Regions from separate parts of the Streptomyces sp. NPDC001617 genome, predicted to be linked through region 4. Evidence: riboswitches for the same ligand, from Rfam matches in the RefSeq annotation. Region 4 holds a riboswitch; each other region holds the start of a gene.
The links. A riboswitch is a leader RNA that binds a small molecule or an ion and turns the genes downstream of it on or off. The one in region 4 is predicted to bind cyclic di-AMP.
Positions count from the first base shown of each region.

Region 1: another riboswitch for cyclic di-AMP. It lies ahead of ACWC09_RS09795 (NlpC/P60 family protein); the one in region 4 lies ahead of ACWC09_RS19235 (M23 family metallopeptidase).
Region 2: another riboswitch for cyclic di-AMP. It lies ahead of ACWC09_RS21185 (transglycosylase SLT domain-containing protein); the one in region 4 lies ahead of ACWC09_RS19235 (M23 family metallopeptidase).
Region 3: another riboswitch for cyclic di-AMP. It lies ahead of ACWC09_RS37675 (M23 family metallopeptidase); the one in region 4 lies ahead of ACWC09_RS19235 (M23 family metallopeptidase).

Region 1 covers NZ_JBSFHA010000009.1:58,775-62,979, forward strand. The annotation lists gene ACWC09_RS09780 (alpha/beta fold hydrolase) at 1-19, opposite strand, end outside; gene ACWC09_RS09785 (LysR family substrate-binding domain-containing protein) at 51-821, opposite strand; gene ACWC09_RS09790 (DUF5997 family protein) at 880-1,287, shown strand; cyclic di-AMP (ydaO/yuaA leader) riboswitch at 1,489-1,663, shown strand; gene ACWC09_RS09795 (NlpC/P60 family protein) at 1,672-3,627, shown strand; gene ACWC09_RS09800 (LysR family transcriptional regulator) at 3,689-4,205, opposite strand, start outside.
Region 2 covers NZ_JBSFHA010000026.1:94,980-99,184, forward strand. The annotation lists gene ACWC09_RS21175 (FAD-dependent oxidoreductase) at 1-553, shown strand, start outside; gene ACWC09_RS21180 (HAD family hydrolase) at 752-1,567, shown strand; gene ACWC09_RS21185 (transglycosylase SLT domain-containing protein) at 1,586-2,068, opposite strand; cyclic di-AMP (ydaO/yuaA leader) riboswitch at 2,073-2,265, opposite strand; gene ACWC09_RS21190 (CocE/NonD family hydrolase) at 2,521-4,205, opposite strand, start outside.
Region 3 covers NZ_JBSFHA010000068.1:39,607-43,811, reverse strand. The annotation lists gene ACWC09_RS37680 (aldo/keto reductase) at 1-469, opposite strand, end outside; gene ACWC09_RS37675 (M23 family metallopeptidase) at 616-1,644, opposite strand; cyclic di-AMP (ydaO/yuaA leader) riboswitch at 1,657-1,813, opposite strand; tRNA gene ACWC09_RS37670 (tRNA-Met) at 2,143-2,216, opposite strand; gene ACWC09_RS37665 (helix-turn-helix domain-containing protein) at 2,415-3,281, shown strand; gene ACWC09_RS37660 (dihydrofolate reductase family protein) at 3,426-4,205, opposite strand, start outside.
Region 4 covers NZ_JBSFHA010000023.1:11,115-15,319, forward strand. The annotation lists gene ACWC09_RS19225 (SGNH/GDSL hydrolase family protein) at 1-242, opposite strand, end outside; gene ACWC09_RS19230 (DUF6250 domain-containing protein) at 387-1,109, opposite strand; gene ACWC09_RS19235 (M23 family metallopeptidase) at 1,363-2,274, opposite strand; cyclic di-AMP (ydaO/yuaA leader) riboswitch at 2,279-2,446, opposite strand; gene ACWC09_RS19240 (alpha-galactosidase) at 2,755-4,205, opposite strand, start outside.

The DNA of each region.
Region 1 (4,205 bases), on a different contig from region 4:
TCAGGGTCCCCTCAATCACGGAGCTTCCTCTCGGCTGACGGCCGGGCGGCCTAGGAGCGGCGGCGGGGTTTCCCGCGGTTCGTGTTCTTGGTGCCCTTGGCGCCCTTGGTGCTGCTCGTCGCGCCGCGAGGGCTGCGGCCCTGTGTCTTGCCCGCGGTGGGCTTGCGCCGGGCCGCGGGCTGGTCCGCCGGCTTCTCCTGCGGCTGCGACCTTCGGCCCCGGGAGCTGTTCGGCGTGCGGCCCCGGACGATGCCGATGAAGTCCTCTACCAGGTCCGTGGTGGCCTCCTCCGGCCAGGACAGGGCGACGCTCGACTGGGGAGCGTCCGTCACCGGGCGGTAGGTGAGGTCGCGGCGGTGATGGAGGCGGGCCAGGGACTGGGGAACGACCAGGAGGCCGATGTTCGCCGCGACGAGTTCGATCGCGTCCTCGGTGGTGGCGGGGCGTTCGAAGGCGGGCTCACCGGGCGGGCCGTCCCAGTCGAGGACGTCGTCGAGGGGGTGAAGGAGCACCTCGTCGGCCAGGTCGGCGAGGGTGATCTCCTCGGCCGCGGTGATCACATGGTCCTTGGGGACCACGACCACCGTCGTCTCGGTGTAGAGGGGGATCGCGCTGAAGAACGCGCGGTCCACCGGCAGCCGCACCAGGCCCGCGTCGGCCTCGCCGGCCCGCAGGAGGTCGGATGCCTCGGTGACCGGTACGGCCTGGAGGGTCAGCGGGGTGTCGGGCAGGCGCTCGTTCCAGATCCGCACCCACTTGGCGGGCGTCGTCCCCGGGACGTACGCAAGCCGGAACGTCTGGGATGCTTCCGAGCCTGTCACCCCGCCAGGTTACCGGCCGTGGTCGGAGGTCTCGTACGCGCTCGATACCCTGGACCGTATGAAGTCGCACCAGACCACCCAGACGATGAAGCCCGCCACGGCGGCGAAGAAGCTGGGTGTGTACCTCGAGGCCACCCCCACCGAGTTCCGTGCGGGTGACGTCACGCGCGCCCGGCTCGACGAGCTGCAGGCGAATCCACCCGAGTGGTTGCGCGAGCTGCGGGCCAAGGGTCCGCACCCCCGACCGGTGGTCGCGGAGAAGCTCGGCGTGTCCATCTCGGGTCTCGCCCGCGGCGGGATCACCGAGCCCCTCACCACCGAGCAGATCGAGACGCTGAAGCAGGAGCAGCCCGAGTGGCTGGTGAAGGAGCGCGCCGTCCAGGCCGAGGTCCGCAAGGAGGGCGCGCGGATCAAGAAGCGGAACGCCGAGCGCGCGGCCGCCCACGACGAGCGCCCGCGTTCCTGACGCTCTCCGCTCGCCGGGTTGGACCACGGTCCGTAGTCGAACGGATGCCGTGCGTACACAACGGGCGGATCTGACGACGCGTCACGACGAAGGTCACAAAAGCGTATCGGACATTCCGGCCTTCAACCTTCACACGGGGCGCACAAGTTGGCTAACTTGGCCTCAGGCCGCTCGAGTCACTCCGGCGAACCCCGTCGGGAAGAGCGGCCTCCGCCGAATCCGGTGCGTCCGCATGGGCAGCCGGAGCCGGGGACCCAACCGAATCATGGGGTGAATCGGTCCAACTGTCCTTCGGGGCAAGGACCGTAGGGCAATCCTTCCGGAACGGCCGCCCGAACCCGACAGCTAACTCGGTAGGCGGAGTACGGAAGGAGTACGGCTCCCATGGCGCCGGAACGATCGTCGCGCGCCGGAGGCTTCGGGCTTCCCGGTGCGCGTAACTCCGACGAGGGACCCAGCCGTGAAGCCGTCCGGCAGCGGGTGAGCAGCCTCTACGACCGTGCCGAGGACGACACCGGCCAGTTCAACCTGACCCGGGTGCAGGGCTCGCGTGGTTCGCGGGGACAGGGCGGGAGTGCGCGCAGAGGCTCGGACCCCGATCTCGACAACGTCACCCGGCAGTGGTTCGACGTGGCGCGTGCGTCGCTGGGGCCGACGATTCCGGCCATTCTGCCGACCGACCGGAGGCCGGCCAGGGAGACGTCCGCCCGTCCGGCCGCGTCCCGGCCCGCGCGTCCGGCGGAGCTTCCCGCCGCCCGTGCGCTGGAGGCCCCCGGCCGGCCCGTGGCCGAGCTGCCCGCCGGAGGCGCCCGCCGTCCGGTGGCCGAGCTGACCTCCGGCCCGGTCGCCGAGCTCACGGCCGGTCCCACGCCCGCGCTGCCCGCCGTACCCAGTCCCCGGCAGGAGGCCGCCGGAGCTCCCCCGACCCCGGCGGCCCCCGAGTCGAGGCAGACGGTCCTGCGCCGGTCCAAGCAGGACAGTCAGCGCAAGGTCGCCGCGGCCAGCGATCTCCTGTACCGGCACATCGCCCGGCAGACCTCGGTCCCGCGCGCGGCTGTCGCGACGCCGGCCTGGGCGGCCCAGGGCACCTGGCAGACAGCGACTCGGCAGAGCACACCGCCCGCGGCGATCGAGCCCACACCGACCCAGGTCAACTGGGCCGTCCCGGCCCAGCGCACGGCGACCGACGCCCCGACGGCACAGCCCGGCTGGGACACCGGCGCACAGCAGGCCGTGACGCCGCAGGCGGCCCTGGAATCCCGACGCATGCAGCCCGGGGCGGACATCGGGACACCGCAGGCCCCCGCATCGCCGCCGGGTCTTGAGGCCCGGCGCATGCAGCCGGGCTCGGACTCCGGGACACCGCAGGCCCCCGCATCGCCGGTGGGCCTTGAGGCCCGGCGCATGCAGCCCGGCTGGGACACCGGCGCACAGCAGCTCGTGGCTTCGTCGACACGGCGGGAAGCCCGCCGGACGCAGCCCGGCTGGGACACCGCCGCCCAGCAGCTCGTCACCGAGTTCACGACGCCCCAGGCCGCGCCCGCGCAGGCCGACTGGGCCACCCAGGTCCAGCAGGCCGCCATATCACCCGCGACCCCCGAGGCCCGGCAGACGCAGCCCGGCTGGGACACCGGGGCGCAGCAGCTCGTGGCACCGCTCACGGGGGGCGACCCCCTGGCGGCACAGCCCGGCTGGGCGACCATGATCCAGCAGCCCCTCGCCACGCGCACCGCGGCCGACGCCGTGTCGACACAGGTCGGCTGGGACACCGCCGCCCAGCAGCTCGTCGCTCCGTCGGCACCCCAAGTCGACTGGCGGGACCCGGTGGCGCAGGAGCAGGCGCGCCGCGCGGCCGACGAGGCTCGGCGGCTGCAGGAGCCGTCGGTTCTCGACACCGGTGTGCCGGCGGTCGAGGACTGGCGTGGGCAGCAGCCGACCGTGCTCGAGACGGGCGTCCCGGCCGTCGAGACGACACCCAGCGCCACCAAGGCCGACCGTGCCGTCGCCTTCGCCCGCGCGCAGATCGGCAGGCCGTGCCTGTGGGGCGGGGTCGGGCCGGAGTCGTACGACAACTCCGGGCTCGCCCAGGCCGCCTGGAAGGCCGCCGGTGTCGCCCTGCCGCGCAGCACGCACGAGCAGTCGAGCACCGGCATGGTGATCCCGGTCGCCGAGAGCCGTCCCGGGGACCTGATCTTCTTCCACGACAACTTCAGCCACGTCGGCATCTACACCGGCAACGGCCTGATGATCCACGCGCCCGGTCCGGGCTCGGTCATCCGTGAGGAGTCGATCCACAACGCCGGGGAGGCGGCGATCCGTATCGCGGTACGCCCCGCGTGAGGCCCGGGACGCCGGTCGAGCCGTGACAACGGCGGCTCGCCGGCCCTCGCCCGCGTGAAGCTCAGGTGCGCCGGTCCAGCCGTGACACCAGCGACTCCGTGAACTGCGAGGCCGCCCACGGCAGTCGGCGGCCGAGCATCGTCTGGACCTGGGCCTCGCGCTGCCTGAAGACCGGGTGGTCGATCCGGACGTGGGCGACGCCCTCCGTGCACGCGCCCTCCTCCAGATCGCCGAGATCGCCGACGAGGGCGATGCCACCGCCCGATCGTACGAACTCGTACTGTGGGGCGAGCGCGTCACAGACCAGCGCGGGACGGACCGTGAGGCCCTCCAACTGGACTCCGATGTCGAAGAGTTCACGCTGGCTGGTGCCGGCCGAGCCGAGCGCGAGCGGATGCGCGCACAGCTCGGCCAGGGTGATCCGGTCCCGGTCGGCCAGCTCATGGCCGGCCGGCACGATCGCGGCCACCGGGATGACGACGGTGCACTCCACCCGCACATCGTGCTGCGGACCCATGGCGTAGGTGGCGGCGACGTCGGCGATCCCCTCCGCCACCCGCCGGGTCGCCTCCTGGCGG
Region 2 (4,205 bases), on a different contig from region 4:
CTTCGGCGCGCCGCCCTGGAAGCAGCCCAAGCTGCGCCCGGAGTCGCCCTTCGGCCGCGCCTGGTCCCTGTGGGCCCTCAGCTACTACCCGCAGCCCTACCGCTACCTCCCGGCCCAGACCCGTCACTACCTGGTCCGCCGGGTCCTGGGCCCGCTCGGCGCCTGGTGGCTGCGCGACCGCTTCGAGGGCAAGGTCCAGGTCAGCGAGGTCGACCGGATCGTGCGCACGGACGCGGACGGCGCCGGCCCGACGCTGTCGGTGCGCACGCACGGCGGCCAGACGGAGAAGCTGTCGGCCGATCACGTCATCGCGGCGACCGGCTACCGGGTCGACATCGCGGCGATGGACTTCCTCGGCCCCGAGCTGCGCACCCACGTCGCCGTGAGCCGCGGCACGCCCAGGCTGGGCGCCGGATACGTGTCCTCGGTCCCGGGCCTGTACTTCACCGGCCTTCCGGCGGCGGCCTCGTACGGCCCGGTGATGCGCTTCGTGTGCGGCACCGAGTTCGCCTCGCCGAGGCTCGCCAAGCACCTGGCGGCGGCGCACGCCTGATCCCCTCACCACAACGGCCCCCGATCCGTCGGTCCAGTGGGTGCGACAGAACAAGCGTCGCACCCGCCACTGACAACCGGCCGCCCTGGTGATCAAAAGTCAACGGCGGTACGGAAGTTGACCGTGGGACGACGGTGAACGGGGCGGTCGTCCGGTTCGCGATGAGTCGGTGGTGCGTCCTGTCCGTATTCTCTGATCATGGCCGCACCCACCGCGTATGCACTCATCGCCACCGACCTGGACGGCACGCTGCTGAGAGGCGACGACACGCTCTCCGACCGGTCCGTCGCCGCCCTCGCGCGCGTGGCGGAGGCCGGCACCCGGCACCTCGTGGTGACCGGCCGCCCGGCCCCGAGAGTGCGTCCGCTCCTCGACGACCTGGGCAGCGGGGGGCTCGCGGTGTGCGGGCAGGGCGCGCAGGTGTACGACGCCGACGCGGACCGTCTGCTGTGGTCCGTCACCCTTGACCGGGAGCTGGCCGAGACGGCCCTCGGCAAGATAGAGGCCGAGGTCGGCCAGGTGTACGCGGCCGTCGACCAGGACGGCGTGGACGGCCTCACGCTCATCGAGCCGGGCTATCTGATGCCGCACCCCACGCTGCCCGCCGTACGGGTCGACCGGCGCGACGACCTGTGGTGCGAGCCGATCAGCAAGGTGCTGCTGCGTCACCCGGACCTGTCCGACGACGAGTTGGCGGCGACCGCGCGCGCGGTGGTCGGTTCTCTGGCCACCGTCACCATGTCGGGGCCCGGCACCGTCGAACTCCAGCCATGCGGCATCACCAAGGCGACGGGCCTCGCCCTGGCCGCCGAACACCTGGGCCTGGGCCCGCGGGAGACGATCGCCTTCGGGGACATGCCCAACGACATCCCCATGTTCGACTGGGCCGCCCACGGCGTCGCCATGGCCAACGCCCATCCCGAACTCAAGGCGGTGGCCGACGAGATCACCCTGTCGAACGAGGACGACGGCATCGCCGTCGTCCTCGAAAGACTCTTCCCGGGCGCCCGGTAGACAGGCGGCTCGTACGCCTCAGTAGGCGCCCCAGACGTTGTCGATCGACCCGTACCGATGGGCCGCGTAGTTGCAGGCGGCGGTGATGTTGGCGACCGGGTCGTACGGGTCCCACGACGTGCCGCTGACGTGGTACGCGGTGAAGGTCGGGTCGATCACCTGGAGCAGGCCCTTGGAGGGGGTGCCGGCCAGGGCGTTCGAGTCCCAGTTGTTGATGGCGTACGGGTTGCCGGACGACTCACGGATCACATTGCGGTAGATGCCGTTGTACGACCCCGGGATGCCGTGCTGGGCCATGACCTGCAGGGAGGCCCGGATCCAGCCGTCGAGGTTGTTGGCATAGCCCAGCGAGGAGGCGGTGACCACCGACGTGGGGGCCGCGGAGGCGCTGGTCGCGCCGATGACCGGGAGGGCGAGCACGGCGGCGCCCGTACCGATGACGGCGAGCTTGCGGGCGAGGCGGGAGCTTCTGAGGCGGCGGGGCTGAGCGGCAGCAGGCATGACGGGGTTTCCTCTCCGGCGCCTGCGAGGTGAGCTGTCGGGTTCGGGCGGGAGCTGCCCGGCCGCATCGCCGTAAGGCGACACGACTTCACCCCTAGCCGATCCGGAATGTCCGAAGACATCCCGACCCGGCGACTTACCTGGGTTCCCCGCTCCTGCCGTGCGTTCTCGGTAGACGGTTCGGGCGGCGGCAGGATTCGGCGTCCGCCCGACAGGCCGGGAACGTATGCGAGAGCACATGTCCGGAACAAGTGCCGGATTCACTCATCAAGCCGGTTGACCTAGATATGAGGCGTTTGAGGTGCTTGATCCTTTGCGGGTGCCAACCTCAACTGGCATACCGGAGAAGGCGGATCGGTCGAAATGTGCCGGAATGTGGATCATGGATCCGAGTGAGCCAAGTCACGGGCTTTCGCAAGAGTGGTAAATCGGGCAATGAGCCCAACTCGTAGTCAACCGGCTGTCCGTGGAATCCGCTTCTCCCAGGTCCGATGGAAGACGACCTCCCCACCCTCCGTGCAAATCACCTCATTGGATGTGAAAAAGGATTCCCGGTCGCAGGTGATCTCGGACCGTGTACGGATCGTCGTGTCCCAGGCCGCATTCGGACGGTGCAGCCGGATTGACCAGTCCGAGCGGGTGCGGGCCGACAACGGGTCGCTCTCCCGGATCGTGTACGTCTCCAGCGCGTCCTCGGTGAACTCCAGGCCGTCGGGGTACACGCGCGTGCCGCCGTAGCGCGGGCCGACCTCCAGTCGCCACTCGCCCTTGGCCACGTCCCGCACCACCAGCCGCTCGGGGCGCGGCTCGTCCAGCGTGGCGGGGCTCCATCCACCAGCGGCTACGCCGCGGGTCACTCCGAGCGACTCGGCCTGCTCCGGCTCCTCGAAGGTGATCGCCCGCTCGTCCGACGCACGCGCGCGTACCGGAAGTTCCAGTGAACTGCCCGCCGGGTCCAGGGTGAACCCGGCCGCCGAGTCGGCCTGCGGCCACACCCACGGCCAGTACGCGGAGGAGACGGCGAGCCGGATGCGGTGGCCGGCCGGGAAGGCGTACCCGATGCCGTTCAGCTCGAACTCGACGTCCTCGGTGGCGCCGGGGGGCCACGGCACGTCCCTGTCCCGTCCCTGACGGGCCGACAGGTTCAGCACGCCCCGCGTCACGAGGGTCGACGCGCCGTCCGGTGCGAGGTCGCACAGCCGTGCGGCAATCTGACCGCTCTTCACTTCGGAGGTCACCCGCAACCGCACCTTCGGCCGCCCCAGCACCCAGGTCTCCTCACCCACCTCGAAGTCGAAGCACGCCGACCGCGCGTCCTCCTCCCGCTGGTCCGGCGGTAGGTCGGCGTCGTTGCCGAAGGGGAAGAAACGGCCGGCGTCGACGCCTGTGTGCTGCGGTGAGCGGACCGGTACGGGGGCAGTGGTATGTGACATAGCACTGCCCTCAAGGCCGTACGACACCGCCGTCACGTGGGGAGAAGGCCAGGCCGGCTCGCCCACCCAGCGGCCCGGCAGCTTGGCGTACACCGTCGCCGGGGCGTGCGAGTCGCTGATGCAGGAACGCAGCAAGGGCTCGCGCATCGCCCCGGAGTCGATGCCCTTCAGCCAGTGGTCCCACCAGCGCAGGGTCTCCTGGAGGAAGCCGATCGCAGGGCCGGGCGGCAGGCCGTGGTCCGGGTACCGGTGGGGCCAGGGGCCGATCAGGCCGCGGACGCGGTCGGCCGGGAGGTGCTCGACGAGACGCAGCACCGTGTCGCGGTAGGGGTCGTGCCAGCCGCCCACCGCGAGGACGGCGGCCTCGATCGTGCCGTAGTCCTCGCAGACGCTGCCGTGGCGCCAGTAGTCGTCGCGGGTCTGGTGGGCGAGCCAGGTGTGGATGAACGGGTCGACGGCCTCCAGCCGTCCCCGCCACATGTCCCGCCAGATCGGACCGACGTACTCCGGGTCCGGCGGGCGGGAGACGAAGGCGAGCAGGGTCGCCGCCCATGCGTGCATGTCCACCCCGAGGACGGAACCTCCGGTGTAGTGCACGTCGTTGTCATAACGGTCGTCCGTGGAGCAGACCGTGACGATCGCCTTGAGCGGCTCGGGCGCGAGGGCCGCGATCTGGAGGGAGTTGAACCCGCCCCAGGAGATGC
Region 3 (4,205 bases), on a different contig from region 4:
TGTTGGACGCGGCGATGTGCCGCACCTTGCCCGCCCTCACCAGCTCGTCGAGCGCCCCGATGATCTCCTCGACCGGCACCTCGATCTTGTCGAAGTGGGTGTAGTAGAGGTCGATGTGGTCGGTGTCGAGGCGGCGCAGGGAGGCGTCGGCGGCGGCCTTGATGTTGGCCGCGGTCAGGCCCGGGAAATCGGGGTGCTGGCTCACCTTGGTCGCGATGACGACGTCGGACCGGTTGCCGCGGGACCTGACCCACTTGCCGATGATCGTCTCGGACTCACCACCGGCGTTGCCGTCGACCCAGTGCGAGTACGAGTCCGCGGTGTCCACGAAGTTGCCGCCCGCCGCCGCGTACGCGTCGAGAACGGCGAAGGACGTGGCCTCGTCGGCGGTCCAGCCGAAGACGTTGCCGCCCAGGGCGAGCGGAAAGACCTCGAGGTCGGAGGAGCCCAGCTTGCGAAGAGAAGTCATGTCCTACGTCAACACCCGCACCGGATACGGATCTTCCGGAACGGCCGCGAATTTCCCGTGAACAACCGGAGGGCTCCGCTCCGAAACCGGCTGCCCTGACGTCGGGGGTCGTCGCCAGGGCCGCCGGAGAATCGACGGGACGTGTCCTACGGGTTGAGGCCCTTGCTGCGCAGCCAGGTCATCGGGTCGATGCCGGTGGACTGCCCGTTCGGGTGGACCTCCAGGTGAAGGTGCGGGCCGGTCACGTTGCCGGTGGCGCCGATACGCCCGATGACGTCACCCGTGGCGACCTTCTGGCCGACGCTGACGCTGATCGAGGACTGGTGGCAGAACCACAGCTCGGTGCCGTCGTCGAGGGTGATGATCGTGCGGTAGCCGTACGACCCGGCCCAGCCGGCCTCGGTGACGGTGCCGGAGTGGATGGCCTTGATGAGGGTGCCCGTGGGCGCCGCGAAGTCGAGCCCGGTGTGATACCCGGAGGACCACATCGAGCCGGCCTGCCCGAAGGTGCCGGTGATCGTGTAGGACACGACCGGAAGCTTGTACTGCTTGGCCAGCTCGGCCAGGCGCGCGGCCTCGTCCGCCTTCTTGGCGGCGGCCTCCGCCTTCTCCTTGGCGGCCTCGGCCTTGGCGGCCGCGTCCTTCTCGGCCTTGGCGGCGGCGTCGTCGATCTGCCGGGCGAGGGCGGTCTCGGTGGCGTACTGGGCCTTGCTGTCGACCTGGACCTGCTGCGACTCGGCCTGCGCCATGATGCGGTCGCGCAGCGCCTCGCCGGCGTCCCTGGCACCCTGCGTGGTGTCCTCGGAGGTCACGCCGACGCTGCTGAGCGCCGTGGCGGAGCCCTTCGGGGCATCCGAGTCCCCGCCGAACACATGGGTCACGGAGGCCAGATCGGGCATCGATATGGAGACCGGCGGCTTGCCGGTGTTGGCGCTGGCCATGCCGCCCGCGCCGACGGCGGCTATGACACCGACGCCGAGAACCGTGGAGCTACGGGCGAGCCCGCCGCCGCCGCGCTGCTTGGCGACGCGGTGCCTACCACGTACCGGCCGTAGGGAATCCTCGGTGGGATTCCACTCCTCCCACTGACCCTCGTCGGTACGGGGTCCGGGAAAGCCGAAAGGCTCGGTGCTCGGCACGAACGGGGCTGCCGGGGCAGGCGGGTTGGACGCCACGTGGGCGTGCTCCTTTCCTTCCTTCTCGCCTACCGGGTTAGCTGACGGGTTCGGAGCAGGAAGGTCTCCTACGCGCGTATACCTGTCGTGGGCCCACGACGGCATCCGCGCGATTCACCCCAGGGTGGTGGTTCCCCGGTTCCCTTGCGGGATTCGGCGCGTGCGCACGGAGCCGACTCTTGTGACGGCTGGGACGACCGCGCTGCGTTATCGAACGTTAATAGACCCGGGGTGTGGATTCCAAGGTGTTCCGCTTGATCATTAACGTTCTTGGCCTGGACGTAGGACTCATGACCGGCGAAAAACGGGCGAGTTGGCCACTCCTCAGGATCTTCACAGCCATTGACCGTATGTCAGTTGTTATGCGGAGGGCGGCCGAACGATCACCCCGGGTGATGCCGTACGACAGGAGGGCCATGGCGGGAAACCGGGAAACTGGGAAACGGGAAAACGCTCAGGGCCGGAGTCCATGTACTGGACTCCGGCCCTGAGCCTGAGTAGCGGGGACAGGATTTGAACCTGCGACCTCTGGGTTATGAGCCCAGCGAGCTACCGAGCTGCTCCACCCCGCGTCGTTGTGACACCAGCATACGCCATCCGCGGGACGCCCAGCACCACGGTTTATCGCGGCCGGTTCTGGGGCGTGGGCCGGGGCCGGCCTGCGGTCCCTGCGCGGCGCCGGCGACCCGACCGCACCGGGCACAGGATGTCGGGTCCGGCACGGTGGGGCTTCCCTAGCGTGGAGATCAGTGAAGGAAGGACGGCCAGGAGTGCTGGAGCGGCTGAATCAGGCCATGGACCACATCGAGGAGCACCTCGATGAGCCCATCGACGCGGCTGAGCTGGCCCGTATCGCCATGACGTCGGAGTACCACTTCCGGCGGATGTTCTCCGCGCTGGCGGGCATCCCGCTCTCCGAGTACATCCGCCGCCGGCGGCTGACGCTCGCCGGGGCCGAAGTGCTCGCCGGGGAGCGGACGCTGCTCGATGTCGCGGTGCGCTACGGGTACAGCTCGGGCGAGGCGTTCGCGCGTGCCTTTCGCGCCGTGCACGGGGTCGGTCCCGGTGAGGCGCGGCGGACCGGCGCCGCGCTGCACTCCCAGCCTCGGATGTCCTTCCGGCTGATCGTCGAAGGGAGCGGCAGCATGCGGTACCGGATAGTGGAGAAGGACGGGTTCAGGCTCGTGGGCAGGGGGACACAGGTCCCGCTGGTCTACGAGGGGATGAACCCGGCCATCGTGGAGTTCGTCAAGAGCATCGGCAAGGAGACGCTGGGGCGTTGGCAGGAGTGTGTGGCCGGGGAGCCCGGCGGTGTCGTGGCCGCCGTCAGCAACCACTCCGCGGACGATGCGGAAGGCACCGAAATCGACTACTTCCACGGGGTGGTGAGCGACGTGGAGGTGCCCGGGGCTTCGGAGAGTCTGGACGTCGAGCCGGGGACATGGGCGGTGTTCGAGTCCTCGGGCGCGTTTCCGCTGGCGGTGCAGTACCTCTGGCGGGATGTGTACACCCAGTGGTTCCCGTCGAACCCGTACCGGAGCCGGCCGGGTCCGTCGCTCTCGCGCACGCGGGTGTCCGAGGACGGTACGCACGCGGACGCGGAGGTGTGGATTCCGGTGGAGCGGGTCGGCGGCTGAACCCCGACGCCGGCTACGGCTTGCGGAGCCGGACAAACCGGCCCAGCCGAACCCCGGGCCGGTACAGCCGATATCAGTCGCGGGGCAGCCGGCAAGGGCCGTGGGGAACTGCCGGCCGGCCCCCGCCCGCCCGCACCCCAGGACTCAGCTCAACAGATGCCCGTTGGGCCCCTTCGCCGGCCCCTCGTACTCCCCCAGCACCACCACATCGACCCCCGCCGCGGCCAACAGCCCACTCCCGTCGGCCTCTTCCACGAACGTGTCCGGCTCCCGCCAAGCCGTCACCACCCGCCGCACCCCCGCCTCCAGGATCAGCCGCGAGCACGGCTTCGGTCGGGACGCCCGTCGTGCGCAGGGCTCCAGGCTGCTGTACACCGTCGCGGTCGCCAGCCTCGCGTCGGCCGGGTCCAGCTTGGCCAGGGCGGCCTCCTCCGCGTGGACCGTGGGATCGCCGGCCTCACGGGAGTGTCCGCGCGCCAGCTCCGTGCCGTCGGCCGCCACCACCACCGCCCCGACGCTGAACGCCGTCTCGGACGGCGGGCACAGCGCCGCCAACTCGCAGGCGAGCCGCAGCCAGTGGCGGTCGGCGGCGGACGTCACCGTGCCGGCGCCGGGTGCCGTCGGCTCGTAGCGCATGAGGACCACGTCCTCGATGCGCCGGGTCTCCAGGAGGCGCAGCCGGCCGGCCTGGTATCCGCCCGGCCCGAACAGCCGAGGTGCCTCCGGATCGCCCACGAAGAGGGGAGCGAGGACCAGCTGGAGTTCGTCGGCCAGGCCCTGCTGGAGGAGCTGGGTGTGGATGGTGCCGCCGCCCTCGACCATCAGCCGCTGTACGCCGCGGGCCTCGTGCAGATGCTCCAGCAAGCGGCGCCAGTCGAGATCGGGGCCGAGCGGGACCACGTCGGCGGCGAGGCCGAGTGCGCG
Region 4 (4,205 bases):
CCCGCGGAGAAGGAGACCAGCTCCGGCGCCAGTTCGACGGCCTGGGAGACCTGGTCCTCCACGATCTGGTCGAGCAGCTTGCCGCGCACGGCGAGGTTCGCGTACGTGAAATCGCCTTCGGGGCGCCGGTCGGCGAGGAGTACCGCGAAGCGGTCCGCCCAGCCGACGAACGCCCCGTCGGGGCCGGGGTCGCCGACGCCCTCGGTGAAGCTGTCCCCCACCGCAACGTACGACCCGATCACTGATCTGCTGTCACTCTTCGAATCGTCTGCCACAGCGGTCATGATGAACCTTCGAATGTGACCTACGCGACCGTAGGAAAGGGTTGACGGACGGTGAGATAAGCCACGCCTAAAGTGTTGACCAAACTTGGAATAACCCTCTGATCAGGGATGTTGGGGGAGCAACGCCCAGACCCTGAAGTCGCTGATCCGGAAATGACTCCATGTCGTCCGGAAGGCGAAGTGGCCACTTGTGTACGGCTCAGGGTCGCTGTAGTCGAAGACGAGCCGCCCGTTGTTCCACCAGCGCACGGTCGATCCGTCCGAGACGATACGGACCCGGTCGGGCTCGTTCGCGACAAGCAGCGGCTCGGTGTAGTCGTAGATCAGCGGACGGACGCCCGCCTCGCCGACGTAGCGCCGCAGCCGGGTCGTGGTGTTGGTGTTGGCGCCGTAGCCGACGTAGTAGGTCTTGAGGTAGTCGTACTCGGCCAGCGCCCCGCCGCGCGGGGTGGCGAAGATGTCGTCCGGGGAGCGGACGTCGGTCGCGTTCCAGAAGTTGTTGAGGTCGGAGACCCGGTCGTTGACCCCGCCCTCCGACACGGCCGTCGCGGTGTATTCGAGAACGTAGGGCCCTTCGAACCGCTTCTTGAACCAGACCGTCGCCCCGGCGGGTACGTCGACCTCCAGGGTTCCGCGGGAGGCGGCGACGGTCCCGCCCTTCTCCAGCTCGACGGCCCACCGGCCGAGGCCGTGGCGGAAGTCGTCGTGGGCGAGGAGACGGCCGCGGTGGCGGCGCGGTGTGGCGCTCGCGTTCGCCACGGGGGCGAGGGCAGCCAGGGCGGCACCTGCGGCCAGGGCTCCGAACGCTCTACGGGTTGTCGTCATGGGGTGGCGGCTCCTTCGATGTCGTGGTGAGCATCAGAACCCTTAGAAAGCGCTTGCAGAGCTACGGAGATCATCGTGCCCCCACTGCCCCTCCACTGTCGACACCGTCGTATCGCCCGCCACACGACCGCAATGAAACGATCACGAGCCCCGCGATTCCGGGCACACGGCGATTCCGAACACACCGAAGGCCGGACCCGGGGATCGGGGTCCGGCCTTCGGCGGCGTGTCGGGCGAGGCTGTCGGCGGGGGGTCAGCCGACGGCGACGCCCTTGGAACGGAGGTAGGCGACCGGGTCCACGTCGGAGCCGTAGTCCGGCGTGGTGCGGATCTCGAAGTGCAGATGCGGGCCGGTCACATTGCCGGTCGCGCCGGAGAGGCCGAGCTGCTGACCCTCGGACACGGTCTGGCCGACCGAGACGGAGATCTGGGACATGTGGCCGTACTGGGCGTAGTAGCCGTCGGCGAGCCTGACGACGACCTGGTTGCCGTAGGCGCCACCCCAGCCCGCGGTGACGACCGTGCCCGCGCCCACGGACTTGATGGAGGTGCCGGTCGGGACGACGAAGTCGACGCCGGTGTGATAGCCGCTGGACCACATGCTGCCGGCCACGTGGTAGCCGGTGCCGATGGTGCCGCCGGAGACCGGGAGCTGGAAGCCGGTGGAGGCGCTGGTGGTCTTGGCGCTCTGAGTGGTGGCCTTGTTCGAGGCCGAGCTCTTCTTCGTGGCGGAGCCCCGCAAGGAGGACGACTCGGTGGTGCTCGTCGCGGCCTTCTTGCCGATCGTGAGCTTGAGGCCCGGGTGGATCAGCGACGGGTTGTCGCCGACGGCCTCGCGATTGTCCTCGTAGAGCCTGCGCCAGCCACCGCTGACGTTCTGCTCGTCGGCGATCTTCGAGAGGTAGTCACCGACCCGCACCGAATAGGTGCGCACACCCGCACTGTTCGCGGCACTCTTCTTTTCGGTCGCCTTCTTCGCCGTATTCGGAAGAGCCTGAACGGCCTTTTCCGAAACCGACTGAGAAGCGGACTGCACGGTGGCCGCGTGGGCGCCGGTGGCCCCCATCAGCGGAAGGGCGAGGGCGGCGCCACCGGTTCCGGCGACGGCGATGGAGCGGGTGAAGCGCTGGGACTTCGGGCGGCGGTGCTTACCCTTCGCGGGCATGGCGAATTCCTCTCCGGCGCCTGCGAGGTGAGCTGTCGGGTGCGGACTGGAGATGCCCGGCCACGCGCTGGACGCGGCTTTACCCCTAGCCTGTTCCGGAGACCGGAACAGGCGGTTGTGCCTGTGGGTCCCCCGCTCCTGCCGTTCACGGGTGAGTTGGTGCGGATACCGGTCGGCGGCAGGATTGGGCGTCCGTCCGGATTGGTGTGGAACGTAAGCGACGAGGACGCAAAGGGACAAGCGGCGGTTCCCTGTGAATGCGTTTCTCTTGATCCGCTGTGAAAATTCCCGGTCACTCTCCGTCAATTACGGGATCGCCCCGCCGCTCAACGGCCCACGAAAAGCGCCCTAATTACGTGAACATGACGGGCCACGCTCGGTCACGAATATGACGCTCCTCACGTGCCGCCGCTCCAGCTCCCTTTACTCCAGAGCGAGTTGGAATGAAGTGCAATCAAGGCGCCAATTCGGACAGAAGACTCAGATGCGACGCAGGCGGAAAACTGCCGCATTGAGGTCGCCACGCAAGTCGGTACGCAGTCCGTGATGCAGCAATACGGCACCTCGATGTACTTCGCCCGTTTCGAGGCATTCGTACGACGCTGTCGGGTCGAGGGCGCGCAGCCGCAGCGCCGGTACGGGCTCGCCGTACCCCTGCGCCTGGAGCCAGGCCAGGACGACCGTCTCGTCGCCGCGCGTGTACTGCACCGCGCTCAGCCCGCCCGTCGGCGGCCGCAGCCGGTAGAGGTCGCCGTGCTGGACGAGCGGCCGGATCTCCTTGTAGAGGCTCACCCACTCGCGGGCCTCGGCGAGCTCGTCCTCGGTCCACTCGGTGAGGTCCCCGCCGACCCCGAGCACTCCGGCCATGGCGCTCACGAACCGGAAGCGCAGCGAGCTGACCCGGCCGTTGAGCTGGGTGTTGGGGCTGTCGGTGACCCAGGCGGCCATCACCCGCGCGGGGTGGATCTGGCTGAAGCCGTGCTGGATGGCGAGCCGGTCGAGCGGGTCGGTGTTGTCGGAGGTCCACACCTGGTCCGTACGGCTCAGGACCCCGAGGTCGATACGTCCGCCGCCGCCCGAGCAGGACTCGAAGGCGACACCCGGGTGGGCCGCCCGCAGCCGGTCCAGCAGGGTGTACAGGCCGCGGACATGGTCGACCCAGAGTCGCTGGGGGTAGGAGTCGGCGGGCCAACCGGCGTCGGTGAAGCAGCGGTTGAAGTCCCACTTGACGTAGTCGATCGGAGCGCTCGCGAGGAGCGCGTCGAGCTGCTCCCAGAGGTACTCCTGGACGTCCTCGCGGGCCAGGTTGAGCACGAGCTGATTGCGGAACTCCGTCCGCTTTCGTCCCGGTTGGAACTGGACCCAGTCGGGGTGTGCGCGGTACAGGTCGCTGTCCGGGTTGACCATCTCGGGCTCGACCCAGATGCCGAACTGCATGCCGAGCGCGTGCACGTAGTCCGCGAGTGGCCCCAGGCCCTTGGGAAAGCGGTCCGGATTGGGGGTCCAGTCGCCGAGCCCTGCGCGGTCGCTGACGCGCTTGCCGAACCAGCCGTCGTCGACGACGAACAGCTCGACGCCGATCGCCGCGGCCCGTCGGGCCAGGGCGCCCTGCTGCTCCTCGGAGATGTCGAACTCCGTGGCCTCCCAGGAGTTGAACAGCACCGGACGGTCCTGCTCCGCGCCCGGAACGACATACGCGCGCTGGTACGCGTGCCAGGCCCGGCTCGCCCCGCCGAAGCCGCCGTCGCTCCACAGGCCGGCGAAGACGGGGGTGGTGTACGACTCCCCCGCCTCCAGCCGCAGCAGCCCGGAGTCGTCGTAGCCGGCGCCGCCGGTGATCTGCACGCGCGCGTCGGGGAGTTGCGCCACCGAGAGCCGCCAGGAGCCGGACCAGCCGAGCGCACAGCCGTAGACCTCGCCGCGCTCCTCGG